3 regions of the Streptomyces sp. NPDC048496 genome follow, and region 2 is predicted to be linked to each of the others. Evidence: riboswitches for the same ligand, from Rfam matches in the RefSeq annotation. Region 2 holds a riboswitch; each other region holds the start of a gene.

Region 1 (7,502 bases), on a different contig from region 2:
CGGTGCGCTGTGCATGCAGTTCCTGATCGACGACGGCACCTGGTGGCAGGGGCTGCTGCTCGGCCTGGCCGTCGCTGCCAGCGCCACCCTGGGTGACCTGGGCGAGTCCATGATCAAGCGGGATCTCGGGATCAAGGACATGGGTACGCTGCTCCCCGGTCACGGCGGGATCATGGACCGACTGGACTCGCTGCTGCCGACCGCTCCGGTGGTCTGGCTCCTGCTGGTGCTTTTCGTCGGCTCCGGCTGAGAAGCCGGGCCCCCAGCCTGACCTGCGTTTTTATGAGTGAGGGTCCGTTGTCCACAGGACAGCGGACCCTCACTCCTCTGTCTCGGCGAGGATCACCGCCGGCCGGACGCGGTCGCACCCTGTCCCGCCTGAGCCGGCGACGACAGCTGGCACCACGGCGTGTCTGCGACACTGGAGGAACCATGCCTAAGCCCGGAGAACTCACTTTCGTCGCGCCCCGCGGAGCCAAGAAGCCGCCGCGGCACCTCGCCGACCTCACGCCCGCCGAGCGCAAGGAAGCCGTCGCCGCGATCGGCGAGAAGCCGTTCCGCGCGCAGCAGCTGTCGCAGCACTACTTCGCGCGGTACGCGCACGACCCCGCCGAGTGGACCAACATCCCGGCCGGTTCACGGGACAAGCTCGCCGAGGCGATGTTCCCCGACCTGATGTCCGTGGTCCGGCACATCAGCTGCGACGACGACACCACCCGTAAGACGCTGTGGAAGCTGCACGACGGGACGCTGGTCGAGTCCGTCCTGATGCGCTACCCGGAGCGGGTGACGATGTGTATCTCGTCGCAGGCCGGGTGTGGGATGAACTGCCCGTTCTGCGCGACGGGGCAGGCCGGTCTGGACCGCAATCTGTCGACCGCCGAGATCGTCCACCAGATCGTGGACGGCATGCGGGCGCTGCGCGACGGGGAGGTTCCGGGCGGGCCCGCGCGGCTCTCCAACATCGTCTTCATGGGCATGGGTGAGCCGCTCGCCAACTACAAGAGGGTGGTCGGCGCGATTCGCCGGCTGACCGACCCGGAGCCGGACGGTCTCGGTCTTTCGCAGCGCGGCATCACCCTCTCCACCGTGGGCCTGGTGCCGGCCATGCTGCGCTTTGCCGACGAGGGCTTCAAGTGCCGTCTCGCCGTCTCGCTGCACGCGCCGGACGACGAGCTGCGGGACACGCTCGTGCCGGTGAACACGCGCTGGAAGGTGCGCGAGGTGCTGGACGCGGCGTGGGAGTACGCGGAGAAGTCCGGCCGCCGGATCTCCATCGAGTACGCGCTGATCCGCGACATCAACGACCAGGCCTGGCGCGGTGATCTGCTCGGCCGGCTCCTCAAGGGCAAGCGCGTCCATGTCAACCTGATCCCGCTCAACCCGACGCCCGGCTCGAAGTGGACCGCTTCCCGGCCCGAGGACGAGAAGGCGTTCGTCGACGCGATCGCCTCCCACGGAGTGCCCGTGACCGTGCGGGACACCCGCGGCCAGGAGATCGACGGGGCCTGCGGGCAGCTGGCGGCATCCGAGCGCTGAGGCCGAAAGAGCCCGTGTAACCTGGGCCCGAAATCAACTTCATATTCCGACAGGGGAGCGCCACAGCGCTGAGAGTGCGGCACCGAGGACAGGTTGGCCGCAGACCCTCTGAACCTCGCCCGGGTCATTCCGGGTAGGAAGTTCGGTCATCAACTCATGCTGTTGCGCCCTGCCCGCTTCTCCAAGGGCAGGGCCGCGTCTCTTCCTGGTCAAACCCAGGAGGAATTCATAATGAGCACCACCCGCACCACGCGTGGGACCAAGCAGCTCGCGGCGACGGCCCTCGCTGCCGCGCTCGGCGTCACGGCACTCGCCGGCTGCGGCAGTTCCGACGACTCGGCGTCAGGGGCCGGTGACACGAAGGGTTCCGGCTCCAAGACCGTGACCCTTGTCAGTCACGACTCGTTCAACGTCTCCAAGGACGTGCTGAAGGCGTTCACGAAGGAGACCGGCTACACGGTCAAGGTGCTGAAGAGCGGTGACGCAGGCGCTGCCCTCAACCAGGAGATCCTGACCAAGGGTTCCCCGCGCGGTGATGTGTTCTTCGGCGTCGACAACACGCTGCTCTCCCGCGCCCTCGACAACGGACTGTTCACCCCGTACGAGGCGAAGGGCATCGACCGCGTCGCGGCCGATGCCCAGCTGGACGCGGCCAAGCACCGGGTCACTCCGATCGACACCGGCGACATCTGCGTCAACTACGACAAGAAGTACTTCGCCGACAAGAAGCTCGCGCCGCCGAAGACCTTCGACGACCTGGCGAAGCCCGCGTACAAGAACCTTCTCGTCACCGAGAACGCCGCGACCTCGTCGCCCGGTCTCGGCTTCCTTCTCGGCACCGTCGCCACCTACGGCGAGAGCGGATACCAGGACTACTGGAAGAAGCTGAAGAGCAACGGTGTGAAGGTGGTCGACGGCTGGGAGCAGGCGTACAACGAGGAGTTCTCCGGGTCCGCGGGCGGCAAGAAGGCCAAGGCGGACCGGCCGCTCGTCGTCTCGTACGCCTCCAGTCCGCCGGTCGAGGTGCTCTACGCGAAGCCGCAGCCGAGCGAGGCTCCGACCGGGGTCGCGACCGGGACGTGCTTCCGGCAGATCGAGTTCGCCGGTCTGCTGAACGGCGCGAAGAACGAGGCGGGCGGCAAGGCGCTGCTGGACTTCCTGATCAGCAAGAAGTTCCAGGAGGACATGCCGCTCAACATGTTCGTGAACCCCGTCACCAAGGACGCGAAGCTGCCGGAGCTCTTCACGGAGTTCGGCGCCACGGTCGACAGGCCCACCACGGTGGCCCCGGACGCCATCGCCAAGAACCGTGAGCAGTGGGTCCGGTCGTGGTCCTCGCTCGTAGTGAAGTAGCGAAGAGTCCCGTACGCGGTCCGGGCGCGGGCGGGAAGGGTTCGCGCGCCCGGTCCGGGCTCGCGCGTCCCCGGCGCGCGGGGGCGTGGCGGGGGAGCGTGGTGCGGCTCGGTCTGATGGCCGTGCCCGTCGCGTTCTTCGCGCTGTTCTTCGCCTACCCCGTCGTCGCGATCGTCGGCCGCGGGCTGAACGCCGACGGCGCCTGGCAGTTCGGCCGGATCGGCGAGGTGCTGACCCGGCCGGACATCCTCGACGTCCTCTGGTTCACCACCTGGCAGGCCCTCGCGTCGACTGCGCTGACCCTGTTGATCGCGCTGCCCGGCGCGTATGTCTTCGCCCGCTTCGACTTCCCCGGCAAGCAGGTGCTGCGGGCGGTCGTCACCGTGCCGTTCGTCCTGCCGACCGTCGTCGTGGGGACGGCCTTCCTGGCGCTGCTGGGGCGCGGCGGTTTCCTCGACGAACTGGCGGGCGTGCGTCTCGACACCACGGTGTGGGCGATCCTGCTCGCCCATGTCTTCTTCAACTACGCGGTCGTCGTGCGGACCGTCGGCGGGCTGTGGTCGCAGCTCGACCCGCGGCAGGAGGAGGCCGCCCGGGTGCTGGGCGCCGGGCGGTTCGCGGCGTGGCGGCGGGTCACTCTGCCGGCCCTCGCGCCCGCGGTGGCCGCCGCCGGGCTGATGGTCTTCCTCTTCACGTTCACCTCCTTCGGTGTCGTACAGATCCTCGGCGGTCCGGCCTACTCCACGCTGGAGGTCGAGATCTACCGGCAGACCGCCCAGCTCCTCGACCTTCCGACGGCCGCCGTGCTGACGCTGGTTCAGTTCGCCGCGGTCGGCGCGATCCTGGCCGTGCACGCGTGGACCGTGCGGCGCGGGGAAACGGCGCTGAAGCTGGTCGATCCGGCGCGTACCTCCCGCAGGCCGCGCGGCACCGGGCAGTGGGCGCTGCTCGGCGGGGTCCTGCTGACGGTACTGGTGCTGATCCTGCTGCCGCTCGGTGTGCTCGTGGAACGTTCGCTGGACACGCCCGGCGGCTTCGGCTTCGGCTACTACCGCGCCCTGCAGTCCGCGGAGGCGAGCGGCAGCACGTTCCTGGTCGCACCTCTCGAAGCGATCGGGAACTCACTGCAGTACGCGCTGGTCGCGACTGTGATCGCGCTGATCGTCGGCGGGCTCGCGGCGGCCGCGCTGACGCTCCCCCAGCCTCGAACGGACTCGGCCGGGGGGACCCCCCTGGCCGGGCGGCTGGTCCGGGGTTTCGACGCGCTGCTGATGCTGCCTCTCGGGGTGTCCGCCGTCACCGTCGGCTTCGGCTTTCTGATCACGCTGGACAAGCCCCCGCTGGACCTGCGGACTTCGTGGATCCTGGTGCCGCTCGCCCAGGCGCTGGTCGGCGTTCCCTTTGTCGTACGGACGATGCTGCCGGTCCTGCGGGCGGTGGACGGCCGGCTCCGGGAGGCGGCGGCGGTGCTCGGGGCGTCGCCGCTGCGGGCCTGGCGCGAGGTCGATCTTCCGCTGGTGCGAAGAGCGGTGCTGGTCGCGGCGGGCTTCGCGTTCGCCGTGTCGCTCGGCGAGTTCGGGGCGACGGTGTTCATCGCGCGGCCCGACAACCCGACCCTGCCGGTGGCCGTGGCGCGGCTGCTGGGACGGTCCGGGGAGCTCAACTACGGGCAGGCGATGGCGCTCAGCACGATTCTGATGCTGGTGTGCGCGGTGTCGCTGCTGCTGCTCGAACGTATCCGCCCGGACCGGTCCAGGGAGTTCTGACGATGCTCGGGGTGTGGACATGCTGACACTGGAATCCGCCACGGTCCTCTTCGGGAAGCGGGCGGCGCTCGAAGCGGTGGATCTGAAGGTCGCGGACCACGAGATCGTCTGTGTCCTGGGGCCCAGCGGCAGCGGCAAGTCGACCCTGCTGCGCGTGGTTGCCGGACTGCACCCGCCGGACGGCGGCCGGGTGCTCCTCGACGGCGTCGACCAGGCCGGCGTGCCGGTCCACCGGCGCGGTCTCGGCCTGATGTTCCAGGATCATCAGCTCTTTCCGCACCGGGACGTCGGCGCCAACGTCGCCTTCGGGCTGCGCATGCACGGCGTCACACGCGGCGACCAGGACCGCAGGGTCGCCGAACTTCTCGAACTGGTGGGTCTGCCCGGCGCCGAACGGCGGGCCGTCGCCGCACTGTCCGGCGGAGAACAGCAGCGCGTCGCCCTCGCGCGGGCGCTCGCCCCGCGGCCGAAGCTGCTGATGCTGGACGAGCCGCTCGGCCAGCTGGACCGCAGCCTGCGCGAACGCCTCGTCGTCGAACTGCGCACCCTGTTCGCCCGGTTGGGGACGACGGTGCTCGCCGTCACCCACGACCAGGGCGAGGCCTTCGCCCTCGCCGACCGGGTCATCGTGATGCGCGACGGGCGGATCGCCCAGGCGGGCACCCCGTTGGAGGTCTGGCAGCGCCCTGCCTCAGCGTTCGTCGCCCGGTTCCTCGGCTTCGACAACGTGGTGGACGCGACGGTGACCGGCGCGGTGGCCGGTACGGCGTGGGGGAAGGTGCCGGTGCCGGACGGCTCGCCGCACGGCCCGCGCGCTCTGCTGGTGCGTCCGGCGGGCGTACGGCTCGGATCCCCGGAGTCCGGGCTGCGCTGCACGGTCGGCGCGCGCACCTTCCGGGGCAACCATGTCGCCGTGACCCTTCACCCCGAGAGCGGACCGCTCCTGGAGGCGGAGTGCCCGCTGCGGGACACCCCGCAGGAGGGCGCGTCGGTGGGTGTGACCTTCGACGCGTCGGAGACAGTGGTACTGCCCGCGACGTTCTAGGCGCAGCGCGCCCCGGTTGACGGGGCAGTTCCGCGCTATATTAAACACATCGGTTAATTAACGAGGTGGTTAAGGGCGTGGCTGAAACGGACCGGCTCAGCACCGTCTTCGCGGCTCTGGCCGACCCGACGCGTCGCGCGATCCTCGCGCGACTCGCCGTGGGCGAGGCCACGGTCACCGAACTTGCCGAGCCGTTCGACATGAGCCTTCCTGCGGTTTCCCGGCATCTGAAGGTGCTGGAGCGCGCCGGGCTGATCACGCGCGGCCGGTCGGCGCAGTGGCGGCCGTGCAGGCTGGAGGCGGCGCCGCTGGCGGACGCCACGGAGTGGCTGGACCATTACAGGACGTTCTGGGAGAGCAGTTTCGACCGCCTCGGGGAACACCTCACGCAGCTTCAGAAGATCCGGAACGATTCCGAGAAGGACAGGGGCCATGACTGAATCGGTACGCGAGGGCATCGACATCACCCGTATTTTCGACGCCCCGCGGGAACTCGTCTTCGAGGCCTGGACGACCCCCGAGCACTTCGCCGCCTGGTACGGCGGGGACGCCGAGGTGCCGCTCGACCGGGTGTCGATGGACGTCCGGCCGGGTGGCATGTGGAGCCTGGTCATCGTGGTGCCGGGCACGGAGATGCCGTTCCACGGTGTCTACCGGGAGGTGGTCGCACCCGAGCGGCTCGTCTTCACACTGAAGGACGCGACCGCGCCCGACGACATCGAGGGCGAGATCGTCACCGTCACGTTCACCGATCGCGGCGACAAGACCACCGAGATGGTCTTCCAGCAGCGCGGCGGCAACCTCACGGCCGAGCAGTACGCGGCGGCGGAGGACGGCTGGGAGGCGTTCTTCGACGCGCTGGCCAACCGGCTCGCGACGATCTGAACCGCTCAGCCGGACAGCCGGGCGAGTGCCTCGGGGGCCTCGTCCACCGTGTCGACCAGGGCGATACGGGACTCCATCGGCCGGCCGGCGGCCAGCGTCCGCAGCAGTGGCCAGGCGGGCACTTCCTCCGTCCAGTGGGCGCGGCCGACCAGCACCATCGGGGTCGGTGTGCCGCGTGAGCCGTAGTAGTTCGGTGTCGCGTTGTCGAAGACCTCCTGCACGGTTCCGGCGGCGCCCGGCAGGAAGACGACGCCCGCCGTGGAGCGGGCGAGCAGCCCCTCCTCGCGCAGCGCGTTGACGAAGTACTTGGCGATGTGGTCCGCGAACGGGTTCGGCGGCTCATGACCGTAGAACCAGGTGGGGATCGAGACCGAGCCGCCGCCGTCCGGCCAGCGTTCCCGCACGGCGAAGGCGGCCAGCGCCCAGTCGGTGACCGACGGGGTGAAGGACGGGGCGGCGGCAAGGAGTTCGCATGCCTTGTCCAGCATCGGATCGGGATGCGGCGCCGCGTACGCGCCGAGGTTCGCCGCCTCCATCGCGCCCGGACCGCCGCCGGTGGCCACCGTCAGCCCGCCGCGCGCCAGGGTCCGGCCCAGCCGGGCGGCGGCCGCGTACGCCGCGCTGCCGCGCGCGGTCGCGTGGCCGCCCATCACCCCGACCACCCGCGCCCCGGTGAGGACCTCGTCCAACGCGTCGGAGACCGCGTCGTCATGGAGTGCGCGCAGCATCGAGGCGAAGGCGTCGCCGTTCGCGCGGGTCCGCTGGAACCAGCGGTACGCGCGCGCGTCGGGCGTCGCCTCGTAACCCCCCTCCGCCAGCCCTTCGTAGAGCGCGTCGGGGGAGTAGAGCAGGCCGCGGTACGGATCGAAGGGCAGCCCCGGCACGGGCGGGAAGACGAACGCCCCGTCGGCCCG
Region 2 (7,502 bases):
CAGCCGGCTGGTGTGGTGGGCCGTGCCCTGACCCTCCGGGAGCACCCGGGGGATCACACTCGTGCGGTCCTCGGCGACGTCGTGCACCTCGGCGAGGGCCTGCGGCGGTACGGCGTCCAATTGTTCGTCGGTGAGCGCGGCGCGCGCGGTGCGGGCCTCGGCCAGCAGGGCCACCGCGTCGAACGGGCGGACCTCGGGGTCACGGGCGGTGGCGCTCGCGACCAGGCGGTCCAGCTCGACCGCGAGCCCGGGGACGGCGGCCGAGGGGGCCGGGACGTCCTCGTTGAGGTGCTGGTAGATGACCTGGGCGGGGGAGTCACCGGTGTGCGGCTTGGCGCCCGTCAGCATCTCGTACAGCACGACACCGCAGGCGTACACATCGGCGCGGGTGTCCGCCGTGCCGTGCTCGATCTGCTCGGGGGCGAGGTAGGAGACGGTGCCCAGGACGGATCCGGTGGTGTTCGTGACCGCGCCCACAGCCCGTACGAGACCGAAATCCGCGACCTTCACCCGGCCGTCGTCCCCTATCAGGACGTTCTCCGGCTTCATGTCGCGGTGCACGAACCCCGCCCGGTGTGCGGCACCGAGCGCGGCGAGGACCGGCTCCAGGATGTCCAGGGCGGCCCGCGGCTGCAGGGCGCCGCGCTCGCGCAGGATGTCGCGCAGCGTGCAGCCCGCGACGTACTCCATCGCCAGGTAGACGTACGCCCCCTGGGCGCCCTGGTCGAAGACCGCGACCACATTGGGGTGGGCGAGCCTGGCCACCGACTTGGCCTCGCGGATGAAGCGCTCGACGAATGAGACGTCGGTCGCGAGCGCCGGGTGCATCACCTTGAGGGCGAGCACCCGGTCGAGCCGGGTGTCCATGGCCCGGTAGACCGTGGCCATCCCGCCCACGGCGATGCGGGCATCGACGCGGTAACGGCCGTCGAGCAGCTGCCCGACAAGGGGGTCCTGGAGGGTCTTATCCACGCAGCCGAGTCTACGAGCCACCGCGGACACGACCGACGGGCCGGGGCGATCCCGGGTCCGTACTGCAGCCGAGCCGTGACAGGGACATGCGCTTCAGCAGCGTACGGACCCGGGGACGCGCGCTCAGAACGCCGCCCGCTCCGGGTCCAGTACCGCCCGCCCCTCCACCGGTGAGGAGGCCTCGGCGAAGTGGCGCCGCGGGATCCGGCCCGCGCGGTACGCCAGCCGCCCGCCGTCCACCGCGTGCCGCATCGCCGCCGCCATCAGCTCGGGCTCCTGCGCCCGGGTCACCGCCGACGCCAGCATCACCGCCGCGCACCCCAGCTCCATCGCCAGGGCCGCGTCCGAGGCGGTCCCGGCGCCCGCGTCGAGAATGACCGGCACCCGGGCCTGCTCGACGATCAGCTGGAAGTTGTGCGGATTGCGGATGCCGAGCCCGGAGCCGATGGGGGAGCCGAGCGGCATGATCGCCGCGCATCCCACGTCCTCCAGTTTCCGGGCGAGCACCGGGTCGTCGCTGGTGTACGGCAGGACGGTGAACCCGTCGTCCACCAGGGTCTCCGCGGCGTCCAGCAACTCGATCGGGTCGGGCAGCAGAGTCCGTTCGTCGGCCACGACCTCCAGCTTGATCCAGTCGGTGCCCAGCGCCTCACGGGCCAGCCGGGCGGTCAGCACGGCCTCGCCCGCGGTGAAGCAGCCCGCCGTGTTCGGCAGGACGCGGATCGAGAGGCGTTCGAGGACGGAGAGGACCGAGCCCTGCACGGTCGGGTCGAGGCGGCGCATCGCGACGGTGGTCAGCTCGGTGCCGGACGCCGTCAGGGAGCGTTCGAGCACGTCGAGGCCGGCCGCCCCGCCCGTTCCCATGATCAGCCGGGAGCCGAACGTGATGCCACCGAGGGTGAAGAGATCGTCGGACATGGTCAGCCTCCCTGGACCGCGGTGAGGACTTCGATCCGGTCGCCGTCGGCGAGGGCGGCGGCCGACCAGCGGCTGCGCGGGACGACGGTCTCGTTGAGGGCCGCGGCGACCCCGGAGGGCGCCGCCGTCAGTGTCGCCACAAGGGCCTCCAGAGTGGTGCCCGCGGCGATCGAACGGGGATCGCCGTTCACGGAGACGGTGAGCGGACGGGAGTCGGTCATGCGGGCTGCTCCTGACGTACGGAGGCGGAGGGCGGTACGGGGGCGGGTGCGAATCGTCCGGGGGCGAAGGGGCGGGCCACGGCGGGCAGCTCGCCGGTGGTCAGCAACTCGGCCATGGCGTCACCGGTGACGGGGGTGAGCAGCACGCCGTTGCGATGGTGGCCGGTGGCGAGGTGGAGGCCGGACAGGGCGGTGGGGCCGAGCAGCGGGGCGTTGTCCGGGGAGGTGGGGCGAAGGCCGGCTCGGGTCTCGGTGAGCGGCAGTTCGGTGATGCCGGGCACCAGCTCGTGGGCGTCGCGCAGCAGCTCGTACACCCCGCCCGCCGTGACGGTGGTGTCCCAGCCCATCTCCTCGCTGGTCGCGCCGACGACGAGCTCGCCGTTCTCGCGCGGGACGAGATAGACATGGCTGCCCCGGACCACGGCCCGCACGGTGCGGGTGAGGAACGGTGCGTAAGCGGCGGGCACGGTCAGCCGGAGCACCTGTCCCTTCACGGGTCGCACCGGGGGAACGACCTCGTCCGGCAGCCCGGCGAGCCGCCCGCTGAGGCTGCCCGCGGCGAGTACGACCTGGTCGGCGGCCAGCTCCGTACCGGCCGCGAGTACGGCTCCGGCGGCCCGGTCCCGTGCCACCCCGAGGCGTTCCGCCCAGTCGCGGTGGAAGACCACCCCGGCCCGTTCGCAGGCCGTCAGCAGAGCGGCGGCCAGTCGGCGGGGATCGACCTGGTGGTCCCCGTCGACCCGCAGACCGCCGCGCACGCCCGGCGCCAGCATGGGCTCCAGCCGACGGCACTCACGGCCGGTGAGCCACTCCGACTCCAGCCCCGAACGCTGCTGCAGCGCGTGCAGCTCCCGCAGATGGGCGCGGTCGTCCGAGTCCAGGGCGACCGCCAGGGTGCCGCAGGCGCGGAAGCCGATGTCCTGGCCACTCGCCGCCTCCAGTTCGGCCGCGAAGGCCGGGTAGCGCGCGGCGGACGCGACATTGAGGCCGAGCAGCATCTGCTCGCCGTAGTGGAGTTCGGTGACGGCGGCGAGCATCCCGGCCGCGACCCGGGCGGCCCCGCCGCCCGGGTCGGGGTCGACGACCGCGGTGCGCAGACCGCGCTGCGCAGCCCGCCAGGCGGTCACCAGACCGATGATCCCGCCCCCGATGACGAGGACGTCGGATTCTTGTGCGGATACGGATGTGTTCCCGGAAGAACGCATGGGCGTCCAGCCCCTCCCTTCGCCGGCATGACCCGGATCAGGTTCGTACGGTCGGAGGCCGCCCAGCCTCCCTCTCAGCCCGGTGCGTCCGGGCTCCCGCGAGTGTCTTACGGTGGCCACCCTAGACCCCGTTCCCCGGCCCCTGTAAGGGAGCAGCCACCGTGGCCCGTTCGCTCGACGGACTCGTCCTCTCGCCGGTCGCCGACCAGGCGCCGGGCCAGGTCGGCACCCGTACCCGCTTCACGTACCACGAGCAGGACGGCCGGATCTGGGCCGAGTACGCGGGCGGCGACGTGGTCCGGGGCCATCTCGTCGGCACCAGGACCGCCGATCGACTCGACTTCCGGTACGTCCAGTTGAAGCAGGACGGAACGACATCCTCCGGACACTGCCGTTCCACCGTCGTCGAGCTCGCCGACGGCCGCGTGCGGCTGGACGAGCGGTGGGAGTGGGAGTCGCAGGAGGGCAGCGGGACGAGCGTGGTCGAGGAGTGTCTGGCTGACGGGCCGTCAGGTGTTTAAGGTGGACAGGTGAGCGAGCAGCAGACTGAGCAGCCGGACCGGCGGACCGAGCGCCGCATCGTCATCGTCGGTGCGGGCATGGCCGGTGTGCAGACCGCGGTGGCCCTGCGGGAACAGGGCTTCACCGGCCCGGTCACCCTGATCGGCGCCGAACCCCACCAGCCCTACGACCGGCCGCCGCTGTCCAAGGCGGTGCTGCTCGGCGAGGCCGAGGACTCCGCCTTCGACATCGACTTCGAGGCGCTCGACATCGAGCTGCAGCTGGGCCGCGACGTGACCGGCGTCCGGTCCGAGGCGCACGAACTGGACACCCCGACGGGCCCCGTCCCGTACGACGTCCTGGTCATCGCCACCGGCGCCGAACCGGTCGAGCTGCCGGGCTCCGAGGGTGTGCGCGGCGTCCATCTGCTGCGCACCCTCGACGACGCCGCACGGCTGCGGCCGGTCCTCGGCGAGCAGCACACCGTCGTGGTCGTCGGTGCCGGATGGATCGGCGCGGAGTTCGCCACCGCGGCCCGCGCCGCGGGCTGCGAGGTCACCGTCGTCGAGGCCGCCGACCGGCCGCTCGCGGGCGTCCTGCCCGCCGAGGTCGCCGCTCCGATGGCCCGCTGGTACGGGGAGAGCGGCGCGGAACTCCTCACCGGTGCCCCGGTGGCCCGCATCGAGCCCGGCCGGGTGGTCCTCGCCGACGGCCGCGCACTCGCGGCCGGAGCGGTGGTCGTCGGGATCGGCGCCCGGCCCGCCACCGCCTGGCTGGCCGGCTCCGGCATCGCGCTCGGACCGGACGGATCGGTGACCGCCGACGAAGCGCTGCGAACCTCGTTGCCCGATGTGTACGCCGTCGGGGACTGCGCCTCCTTCCCCTCCGCGCGATACGGCACGCGCCTCCTCGTCCACCACTGGGACAACGCCGTCCAGGGGCCGCGGACCGCCGCCGCCAACATCATCGGCGCCGGATCCGGCGGGGCGCCGCAGCCTCTCACGTACGACCCCGTGCCGTACTTCTGGTCCGAGCAGTTCGACCGGTTCGTGCAGTACGCGGGCCATCACGCGGGCGCCGACACCCTGCTGTGGCGCGGCGACCCGGACGGTCCCGCCTGGTCGGTCCTCTGGCTGCGGGACGGCGTGCTGGTCGCCGTCCTCGCCGTCGGCCGGCCGCGCGACCTGGCCCAGGGGCGCAAGCTCATCGAGGCGGGAGCGCGGCTCGATGAGGTGCGGGCGGCCGATCCCTCCGTGCCGCTGAAATCGACGGTACGTCAGTAACGGCCTCCCGCAGGGGAGACCGTAAGTACCCGACGGGCCCGTGAAGGGGGCGGAGCGCAATCTCCGCTATGCGGACACCTCTTGGCTGCGGGGCAAAATTGGTGCACTGTACAGCTTTTGGATCACCGACCCTATTCCGAAGGATGTACATGTCCCCCTACCGATGGGTCCGCGCCCTGCGCGGAATCTCCGCGGCGGCGGCCTCGATCGCCCTCATCGGCGGTGCAGTCGCCGCCCCGGCGTACGCGGGCACCGCCCCGGCCCCCGGCTCCAACCCGGCCGTCTCCTACCAGGACCCGGTCGACGCACTGCCGCCGGTCTCCCGCCCGGACACCGAGCACTGCGCGGTGACGGCCGTCGATCACGACTTCGGCTACACGCTCGGCGGGCCGCCGTACACCACCACGCTCACCCCGCCCGCCCGGTGCGAGGGACCCTGGAACAAGGTCGTCCTCGACTGGTCGGGCAGCGTGAAGGGGCGTCAGTACGACCGTCTCGCCGCGGTGTTCGTCGGCGGCGCGGAGGTCTTCCGCACCAGCACGGCCGAGCCCGACGACGACGGCATCAGCTGGCACGTCGCCAAGGACATCACCGAGTTCGCGCCGCTCCTCAAGGACCCGCAGAAGCTTCAGCTGGAGCTCGGAAACGTTGTCAACGGCACGTACACCGGCGTGTACCACGTGAAGCTGACGATCACGTACTACCGGGCCGACCGGCGCCACCCGGCCGCCACCACGGCCGACCGGATCGTCCCCCTGGGCAACACCGCCTCCACCGACGCCCCTTGGCTGAGCGTCGGCAAGGGCGGCTCCACCAGCACCGACGTCACCTTCCCGCGCAATCTGACCGGCGCGCGTCTGCAGGTCTACGCACGCGGCGGCGGCTGCGACGAGCAGTGGTTCGACGCGGTCCCCAGTGACCTCGCGGCCACCGCCCCCGACTACCTCTGCGGCGGCGGCCCCTACCGCGAGGTGCAGGTCACGGTGGACGGGCGCCCCGCGGGCCTCGCCCAGCCGTATCCGGTCGTCTACTCCGGCGGCATCGTGCCGACCCTGTGGCGGCCGATCCCGGCCATCGACCAGTTCCGGACCGAGGCGTACGACATCGACCTCACCCCCTTCGCGGGCGAGCTGGCCGACGGCCGGCCGCACGCCATCGGGATCACTCCGTACGGCGCGGCCGACACCTGGATCGTCGACGGTTCGCTCTTCCTCGACACGGACGCGCACGCGTCACGTACGAGCGGCCAGGTGACCGTCAACACGCTCACCGGCACTCCCGCCGTGAAGACCGTCCAGACCCCGCGTGAGGACGGCTCCACCCATGTCTCCGTGTCGACCGGCCGCTCCTGGAAGATCTCGGGCTACGTCCGGACCTCGAAGGGCCGGGTCACCACCACCGTCGAGCAGGAATTCGCGTACACCAACACGGACACGGTCTCCAGGACCGGGCAGCAGCAGACGATGCACCAGCGCGACCACGGCTCCACCACGGTGACGACCAGGACGGGCGGGCGCACCAGCGCACAGCGGCACGCCTGGTCCTACCCCATCGACGTCGACATGGACATCCCGGTCTACGGCGACTACAACAACTACGACCTGAGGGCCGCAGTCACCCAGCGCCGTGTGCTGATCGACACATCCCGGACGGGTTCCGCGCGCGTGTGGCGCACGGACGCCGTCACGGACGACACCGTGGACTCGACCGGCAACCTCGCCCGCACGGGCGGCGTGGTCACCGCCGCGGACGGAGCCTCGGCCGAGAAGTACCGGGGCACCACCGACACCGGTGCCTGCTACTCGCGTGTCCTGGAGTCCGCCCACGGCTGGATCACCAGCGACCAGGAGTCGCGTTGCCGCGTCGCGGACGTGGTTCGCGAGGCCCTGAAGGGATGAGTCCGGGTATCGGCTGTCAGTGCGGGATGGCAGGCTTGTCCTGTGACCGAGATTGACGCAAAGATCGATGCTCTTGTCCCTGCCTGGCTCCACCTCCCCGACATCGCAGAAATGTTCGATGTCGAGGTGACGCGCGTGCGGCAGCTGGTCAAGGAAGGCCAGCTCATCGCCGTACGACGTGGTGAGAACCGGGCGCTCCAGGTGCCTGCTGCCTTCATCGACGGCAACAAGGTGGTCAAGGGCCTCTCCGGCACCCTGACGCTCCTGAGGGACGACGGCTACTCCGATGAAGAGATGCTGGAATGGCTCTTCACTCCTGACCCGAGCCTGCCGGGTACCCCCGCACAGGCGCTGAGCGAGAATCGCGGCACGGAGGTGAAGCGCCGCGCCCAGGCGCTCGCCGTCTGACCGGGACGACCATACGCGGGGTACGGGCCGTGCGCCTCAGCGCGGCCCGTACCGCCGCATCAGGCCGCCCCGCCGTACCGCTCCGCAGCACCAGCA
Region 3 (7,502 bases), on a different contig from region 2:
GGGCCGGATCTTGGCCAAGGAACAGAACGCCGGCTGAGGAAGAACTGCGCGGACGGCCTACTGGCCGATCGAACGCTCTATCTGCCGAACGGGTGATATGTGCTCTGCGTCGAGGTGCTCAATGCCTCGCCCTGCGACGCCGGCCCCTCCCACCCCGTACGGGTGCCGAAGCTCCTGCTTCCGCGCCGAGCCCTGTGCGGTCCGCGGAGACGACCAGTGCCGCGAGCGCCGTCGTCACCGGCACCGAGGCGACCAGACCGATCGAGCCGACCAGCGTCCGGACGATCTCCTCCGCCACGAGCTCGCTGTTGGCCACCGTCCCCACGCTGCTCTGCGCGATCGAGAACAGCAGCAGCAGGGGAAGCGCGGCGCCTGCGTAGGCGAGCACCAGCGTATTGACCACCGAGGCGATGTGGTCGCGACCGATCCTGATCCCTGCCCGGTACAGCTTTCGCACACCCATGGTCGGGTCCGCCTGGTGCAGCTCCCAGACCGCCGACGTCTGGGTGACCGTCACGTCGTCGAGCACACCGAGCGAACCGATGATGACGCCGGCCAGCAGCAGGCCGCTCATGTCGATGTGAGGGTAGAGGCCGTGGATCAGACCGGTGTTGTCGTCGGTGTTCCCCGTCAGGCTCGCCCAGCCGATGAAGAGCGAACCGAGCAGCCCGATCAGCAGCAGTGAGATCAGGGTGCCGATGACCGCGACCGAGGTACGTGCGGTCAGGCCATGGCACATGTAGAGCGCGATGAGCATGATCGCGCTGGCCCCGACGACCGCGACGAGCAGCGGATTCGACCCCTGAAGGATCGCGGGGAGGATGAACAGGGTCAGTACGGCGAACGACACCGCGAGCGCGACCAGCGCCATCAACCCGCGCATTCTGCCGACGACGACCACTGCGAGAGCGAAGATCCCGGCCAGCAGCGCCATCGGGAACTTCCGGTTCACATCCGTCACGGAGTACTGCAGGTCATGGGGCGCGTCGGGGGCGTACGCCACGACCACGCCCTGGCCCTCGCGCAACTGCCGAGGGGCGTCGGGGTGAACGATCTCGACGAACGTGCGCCCCTTGTCGTGTCCGGTCGTCACCTCGACCGTGGCCTTCTCGCACAGCCCCGGTTCCTGACCGGCGCCCGCGTCCCCCGATGGCGTTGTGGTGCCGCCCGTGACCGGCGTCTGCGCGGCATTCACGTCCTTGCAGTCGACCTTGTCGACGTTCACCACCTTGCCCTGCTGGGTCTGCTGGTCGAAACCGACACCGGTGCGCTCGTGCGCGGGCGCACCGCCCGGCCAGAGAACCAGCAGGCCGACAACGACCGCGGTGGCGAACGGGATCAGCACGGCCGCGATGATCTTGCGCAGATGCGTGGAGACCGGCGCAGCAGGGCCGTGGCTGTGCGAATGCCCGTGCTGATGGTCCTGCGATCCGGGGGCGCTCTGAAGGGACGTCACCGGGCGATCATCGCAAGAAGGAACAGGCCCTCTGTCCAGCACGCCGGAACAGGCGCTAGCGTGGTGGCACCTTTGCACACGCGGGAGCTCGGAGCACCGGGCTGAGAGGGCGCTGATATCCGTACATCCGTACGGGACAGGCTGCGCCGACCGCCGAACCTGTTACCGGGTAATGCCGGCGTAGGGAGTAGGTCTCATGACCACATCGGACGCACGCACGCCTGCCTCGAACCAGAGCGACGAGGCCGGCACGTCCATCGGCTGGCACAAGGGATACGTCCAGGGCTCGCGCCCGGACCTCCAGGTGCCGGTCCGAAAGGTGCACCTCACCAACGGCAAGCACGTGACGCTGTACGACACATCGGGGCCGTACACCGATCCCGCCACCGAAACCGACGTACGGCGCGGTCTCGCACCCCTGCGGGAGAACTGGATCACCGCCCGCGGCGACACCGAGGAGTACGTGGGCCGCCCCGTCCGCCCCGAGGACGACGGGCTGGGGCACACGTCGCCGCGCGGCGGACTGCGTAACCTCGACGCCGTCTTCCCCGGCCGTCCTCGTCGGCCGCGCCGCAGCCGCGACGGGCAGCCCGTCACCCAGCTCACGTACGCCCGCCGGGGCGAGATCACCCCGGAGATGGAGTACGTGGCGATCCGGGAGAACGTCGAACCCGAGGTCGTACGCGAGGAGATCGCGGCCGGCCGGGCGGTCCTGCCGGCCAACGTCAACCACCCGGAGACCGAGCCGATGATCATCGGCAAGCGGTTCCTGGTGAAGGTCAACGCCAACATCGGCAACTCCGCGGTCACTTCCTCCATCGAGGAGGAGGTCGAGAAGATGACCTGGGCGACGCGGTGGGGTGCCGACACGGTCATGGATCTCTCCACCGGCCGCAACATTCACACCACCCGCGAGTGGGTACTGCGCAACTCCCCCGTGCCGATCGGCACCGTGCCCCTCTACCAGGCCCTCGAAAAGGTCGACGGCAGGGCGGAGGAGCTGACCTGGGAGATCTACAAGGACACTGTGATCGAGCAGGCCGAGCAGGGCGTCGACTACATGACGGTGCACGCCGGCGTGCGGCTGCCGTATGTCCCGCTCACCGCCCGGCGCAAGACCGGGATCGTCTCCCGCGGCGGGTCGATCATGGCCGCGTGGTGCCTGGCGCACCACAAGGAATCGTTCCTGTACGAGAACTTCGAGGAGCTCTGCGAGATCCTCGCGACGTACGACGTGACGTACTCGCTGGGCGACGGACTGCGCCCCGGTTCGATCGCCGATGCCAACGACGAGGCGCAGTTCGCCGAACTGCGCACGCTGGGCGAGCTCAACTCGGTCGCCAAGCGGTTCGGCGTCCAGACCATGATCGAGGGCCCGGGCCATGTCCCGATGCACAAGATCAAGGAGAACATCGACCTCCAGCAGGAGATCTGCGAGGAGGCGCCGTTCTACACGCTCGGCCCGCTGACCACCGATATCGCCCCGGCGTACGACCACATCACCTCGGGCATCGGCGCGGCGATGATCGCCTGGTGGGGGACGGCGATGCTCTGTTACGTCACGCCCAAGGAACACCTGGGCCTGCCCAACCGGGACGACGTGAAGACGGGCGTCATCACCTACAAGATCGCGGCCCACGCCGCGGACCTCGCCAAGGGGCACCCAGGGGCGCAGGACTGGGACGACGCACTGTCGGACGCGCGGTTCGAGTTCCGCTGGGAGGACCAGTTCAACCTGGCACTCGACCCGGACACGGCGCGGGAGTTCCACGACGAGACACTGCCGGCCGAACCGGCGAAGACGGCCCACTTCTGCTCGATGTGCGGCCCGAAGTTCTGCTCGATGAAGATCAGCCGAAGCATCTCGGAGCAGTTCGGCGGCGACGAGCCCGCGGCGACCGAGGCCGAGATCGCCGAGGGCATGATGAAGAAGTCGGCAGAGTTCGCGGCCGCCGGCAACCGGGTGTACCTCCCGCTCACCGACTGAGTAGCCGTACCGGAGCGGCCCGAGGCTCCCCCGGAAACCGCCGGGGGAGCCTCGGGCCGCTCCACCGGCCACCCGCCGGGTGCCCCGCGGCTGGTGATTCCCCACCACTCACGAGGCAGGCCGGGCCGTGGCGGCCGGTCAGTCCGGTTCGTGTTCCGGGCCGCCGAAGTCCGGGCTGGTGAAGTCCGGACTCGTGAAGGACGGGCGGGGGCCCGCCGCCGGCCCCTCGTCCGGCCCCGTGAAGTCCGGTCTGCTGTAGCCGATCTTCGGGATGCGGTGGGCCGACGGGTGCGGTGTGCGCGACGCGGCGCCTGCGGTGGGATCGGCGAGTGCATCGCGCAGGAACGGCAGGATGCCGCGCTCCAGCAGCGCATGACGCCAGGCCTCCCTTGCGCGCGCCACCTCCTCCGGCAGCTCGTCCTCGGCATCCTCGGCGGGCAGCGCGGTCGATCCGTTGCGCAGCGCCGTGATGAGCAGTCCGACGGCGGCGGCCAGTATCGCGGCCGCCGTCACCGCCGCGAAGAACCACCCGGCGGCGACCATGGTGTCGGCGAACGAGGGGGGCCGGCTGAGCATCTTCAGCAGATAGCCGACCAGCAGGAAGATCAGTGCGGAGGTGCCCGCGAGCATCGGCGCCAGGACCGTGACGACCGCCCCTATCCCGGCGCCCGGCCGGTCCGGATCGTCCGCGTCGGAGCCGAGGCCAGAACCCTGGGCGGAGTCGGCGGCCGGTCCGCGTAGTTCTTTGCGGGCCTTCACATAGTGGTCGTACTCGGTGGCCGCCGCCGTGGTGATCAGTGCCGTGGCGTTCAGCGCCATGGTGCGCAGCTGTTCCGCGTTGAGCCGTTCGCCGACTCCGGCGAGATCCGGTCGTTCGTGAGCGTGACGCAGCGCGTCGCCGAGGATCCGCTCGTACTCGGGTCGGTCCTCGGCCAGCAGGTGCGGAGCGCTGTTCATGTGCATCCCCCGATGCTCCGTTGGGCCTGACTACCCGCACTGGCCGGGCAGTTGGGCGGAAACGGAGGAGAGCCTGCTACTGATACGCCGATGGTAGAGCGCCCACGGCACGGGGTGACAGGGAGTTTCCGTAAATAGGCCCAGTGGTCGGCGTGGTCAGGTCGTTGATGCGTCTTCCCCGAAGACCGTCAGTCATGCAACGGCAGCTGGACGACCAGTAGCTTTCCGGCCATGGTCACGCCGCCGTCCATGGCGATCGCGAGCCCGTCCGCGTATACGTGCGGGCCCTCCACCACGGGCCCGGCGCTGTCCTCGCCGTCCTCCGAGCCGACCTCGCCGAGAAGATACGGAATGGGGCTGTGACCATGGACGATGCGCTGTCCGCCGTAGGCCGCCATCAGCTCCTGGACCGCCTGCGGACCCGCCTCGTCGCGGAAGGCGAACCGCTTGGTGAGCTTGCGGAAGAGGTCCCAGCACTCGTCGGCGTCGTTACGCGTGAGAATGGCGTGCACGGTGTCATTGACGTCCTCGATGGTGGAGCCGTAATCGAGGTACGCCGTCGTGTCGGAGTGCATCAGCAGATGCCCGTCCTCCTCGACGACCGCGTCGAGCCGGGACATCCACTGGAGGTGGTGGTCCTGGAGCCGCTCCATGTCGTTCTTCTGGCCGCCGTTGAGCAGCCAGGCGGCCTGGAACGTCGCGGTGCCGGCCCCGGAGTTCACCGGTGTGTCGCCGAACCGCTTGGCGCCGATGAGCAGCAGTTCGTGGTTGCCCATCAGGGCCTTGCAGTAGCCGCCCGCGGCCGCGGCTTCGGCGGACAGGCGCATGACGAGTTCGATGACGCCGACGCCGTCCGGACCGCGGTCGGTGAAGTCGCCGAGGAACCAGAGCCGGGCGTTGCCCGCGGCCCACTGTCCCCCCGCGTCGATGAGCCCCTGTTCGGCCAGGGCGGCGTGGAGCTCGTCCAGATAGCCGTGGACGTCGCCGACGACGTACAGCGGTCCGAGCCCCGGGTCCTGCGCGGGCCGAGGGTCGGGGACGGTCTGCACCTGGACGGTGTCACGGTTGATCACGGGAAGATCGCGCGCGGTGGGCGTGTAGCCCTCCGGCTCGTCCGCCGGAACGGCACTGCCCGGATGCGGCGCCGTGGGTGGCACCGGAGTCTGCGCATAGGGCGGCACGCGGAAGTCACGCAACGTCGCCGTCCGCACCACGGGTTCCTGACCGGCCCCCTGTGTCATCGACCCCTCCACCACCGTCGCGCCGCCGTACACCTGACGGGCCCTGCTGGTCGGGGTGGTCCGCGGTGTCGTGCGCCCATCATAGGAATGCGGATCGTGCTGTGTGACGCAACAGGGGTGGTGAATCCGGGCGCACGCGAGGTTCACCGCTTGATTTGTCCTAATTGCGCTGATCAGTCCCCGGAGGGGGACCTTGGGGCGCTGACCGTGGTGCGGGGCGGACGGCGTTGCGAGGACGTCCGCACGATGAGTTCTGTCGGTATGACCTGTTCCACCGGGCCGTCCTGGTCGACCCCTTCGATGGCGTCGATGAGGAGCTGGACGACCGCCGTACCGATCCGGCGCGGTTTGAGCGAGAGCGTGGTGATGGGCGGCTCGGTCGTCGCGTACACGGTGGACTCGCTGCAGCAGACGAGCAGGAGGTCCTCGGGGACCCGCAGACCGTACCGGCGGGCGGCCGCCAGCAGATCGGTGCCATTGGGATCGAAGAGCCCGTAGACGGCGTCGGGCCGGTCCGGGCGGGCGAGCAGACGGTCGGCGGCGACCGCCCCCGCGCACGGGTCGTGGGCGGGATAGGACTCGTACACCGGGTCCTGGCCCACGCGCTCGCACCAGTGGAGGTACGCGGTGGTGGAGAGGCGGGTGTACGTGTCGGTGGTGGTGCCGGTGAGCAGGCCGATGCGGCGGGCCCCGGCGGCGGCGAGATGGTCGAGGAGGTCGAGCACGGCGGCCCGGTGGTCGTTGTCGACCCAGGCGGTGACCGGGAGGGTCCCGGCCGGGCGGCCGTCGGAGACGACGGGCAGCCCCTGCCGGACGAGTTCGGTGACGACCGGGTCCTGGTCGGAGGGGTCGATGACGACAGTGCCGTCGAGAGCGACGTTCGACCAGACGTCATGGCGTGAGGTGGCGGGGAGGACGACGAGGGCGTACCCGCGGGCGAGCGCGGCGGAGGTGGCCGCCCTGGCCATCTCGGCGAAGTAGGCGAATTCGGTGAAGGTGAAAGGTTCATCCCCGTACGTCGTCACGGTCAGGCCGATGAGGCCGGACTTGCCGGTACGGAGGGTTCGGGCCGCGGCGGACGGGCGGTAGCCCAGGCGCTCGGCGACCTCGCGGACATGGTGGCGGGTGGCGTCCGGGAGCCTGCCCTTGCCGTTGAGCGCGTCGGAGACGGTCGTAATGGAGACCCCGGCGGCGGCGGCCACATCCCGGATTCCCGCTCGTCCCTGCCGACCGCCGCGCCGGGGGGTCTCCGTCCGGCTCACCTGGTGCTTCCCTGCTGCTGTCATGGCGAGCCGATAGTAGGGCTCGCGCGGACGGTTGGCCCGGTCGCATATTTGCACGTCGACAGGCACGTTTCTGCATGGTCAATTGGCCATAAATGCCTTGCAAAACAAGGGTGTTGGCGGGGTGGGCTGTAGTGTTTCATGGGCTGAGGAGGATGGGCCTACTGAACGGTCGATGTTTCGAAGAGGTCTCAACTCACCTCTTCGAGGGATGCGCGCCACGGAGTGAGCCACCGGCGCGCGCAGGTACGAGGAACGCTCCCCCCATTCCTGGGCCCACCGGACGTTTCCTCCGCTCTGCCATTCGCAGCGGCGCGCAATCCTCATAAGGTAAGCAGTATTGATGTGTGCGACGGTCGAGGAGGACCTGCGGTGAGCGAGACGAGCCCCAAGCTGCGCGCCGAGCTGGACGGCGTCCCTGCCTATGTGCCGGGCAGGCCGGCGGCAGCCGGCGGACCGGTCGCGTTCAAGCTGTCCTCCAACGAGAACCCGTATCCGCCGCTGCCCGGGGTGATGGAGTCCGCCCTGGCGGCGGCCGCGAACTTCAACCGCTACCCGGACATGGCGTGCACCGGTCT

The links. A riboswitch is a leader RNA that binds a small molecule or an ion and turns the genes downstream of it on or off. The one in region 2 is predicted to bind thiamine pyrophosphate.
Region 1: it holds a riboswitch for thiamine pyrophosphate, as region 2 does, so the genes downstream of both, ACGFSA_RS11285 (thiamine ABC transporter substrate binding subunit) here and thiO (glycine oxidase ThiO) in region 2, are expected to answer to the same signal.
Region 3: it holds a riboswitch for thiamine pyrophosphate, as region 2 does, so the genes downstream of both, thiC (phosphomethylpyrimidine synthase ThiC) here and thiO (glycine oxidase ThiO) in region 2, are expected to answer to the same signal.

The regions. Positions count from the first base shown of each region.
Region 1 covers NZ_JBICXB010000008.1:42,639-50,140, reverse strand. Annotated here, with positions in the region: gene ACGFSA_RS11295 (phosphatidate cytidylyltransferase) at 1-250, shown strand, start outside; gene rlmN (23S rRNA (adenine(2503)-C(2))-methyltransferase RlmN) at 433-1,539, shown strand; TPP riboswitch at 1,581-1,697, shown strand; gene ACGFSA_RS11285 (thiamine ABC transporter substrate binding subunit) at 1,771-2,892, shown strand; gene ACGFSA_RS11280 (ABC transporter permease) at 3,009-4,658, shown strand; gene ACGFSA_RS11275 (ABC transporter ATP-binding protein) at 4,678-5,703, shown strand; gene ACGFSA_RS11270 (ArsR/SmtB family transcription factor) at 5,781-6,143, shown strand; gene ACGFSA_RS11265 (SRPBCC domain-containing protein) at 6,136-6,588, shown strand; gene ACGFSA_RS11260 (LOG family protein) at 6,594-7,502, opposite strand, start outside.
Region 2 covers NZ_JBICXB010000037.1:52,568-60,069, forward strand. Annotated here, with positions in the region: gene pknB (Stk1 family PASTA domain-containing Ser/Thr kinase) at 1-972, opposite strand, end outside; gene ACGFSA_RS26665 (thiazole synthase) at 1,096-1,890, opposite strand; gene thiS (sulfur carrier protein ThiS) at 1,893-2,111, opposite strand; gene thiO (glycine oxidase ThiO) at 2,108-3,316, opposite strand; TPP riboswitch at 3,314-3,426, opposite strand; gene ACGFSA_RS26680 (hypothetical protein) at 3,478-3,837, shown strand; gene ACGFSA_RS26685 (NAD(P)/FAD-dependent oxidoreductase) at 3,916-5,100, shown strand; gene ACGFSA_RS26690 (peptide-N4-asparagine amidase) at 5,250-6,998, shown strand; gene ACGFSA_RS26695 (Rv2175c family DNA-binding protein) at 7,041-7,406, shown strand.
Region 3 covers NZ_JBICXB010000001.1:60,851-68,352, reverse strand. Annotated here, with positions in the region: gene ACGFSA_RS00305 (SsgA family sporulation/cell division regulator) at 1-37, shown strand, start outside; gene ACGFSA_RS00300 (YibE/F family protein) at 119-1,456, opposite strand; TPP riboswitch at 1,527-1,660, shown strand; gene thiC (phosphomethylpyrimidine synthase ThiC) at 1,653-3,443, shown strand; gene ACGFSA_RS00290 (hypothetical protein) at 3,582-4,406, opposite strand; gene ACGFSA_RS00285 (metallophosphoesterase) at 4,589-5,641, opposite strand; gene ACGFSA_RS00280 (LacI family DNA-binding transcriptional regulator) at 5,815-6,927, opposite strand; gene hisC (histidinol-phosphate transaminase) at 7,297-7,502, shown strand, end outside.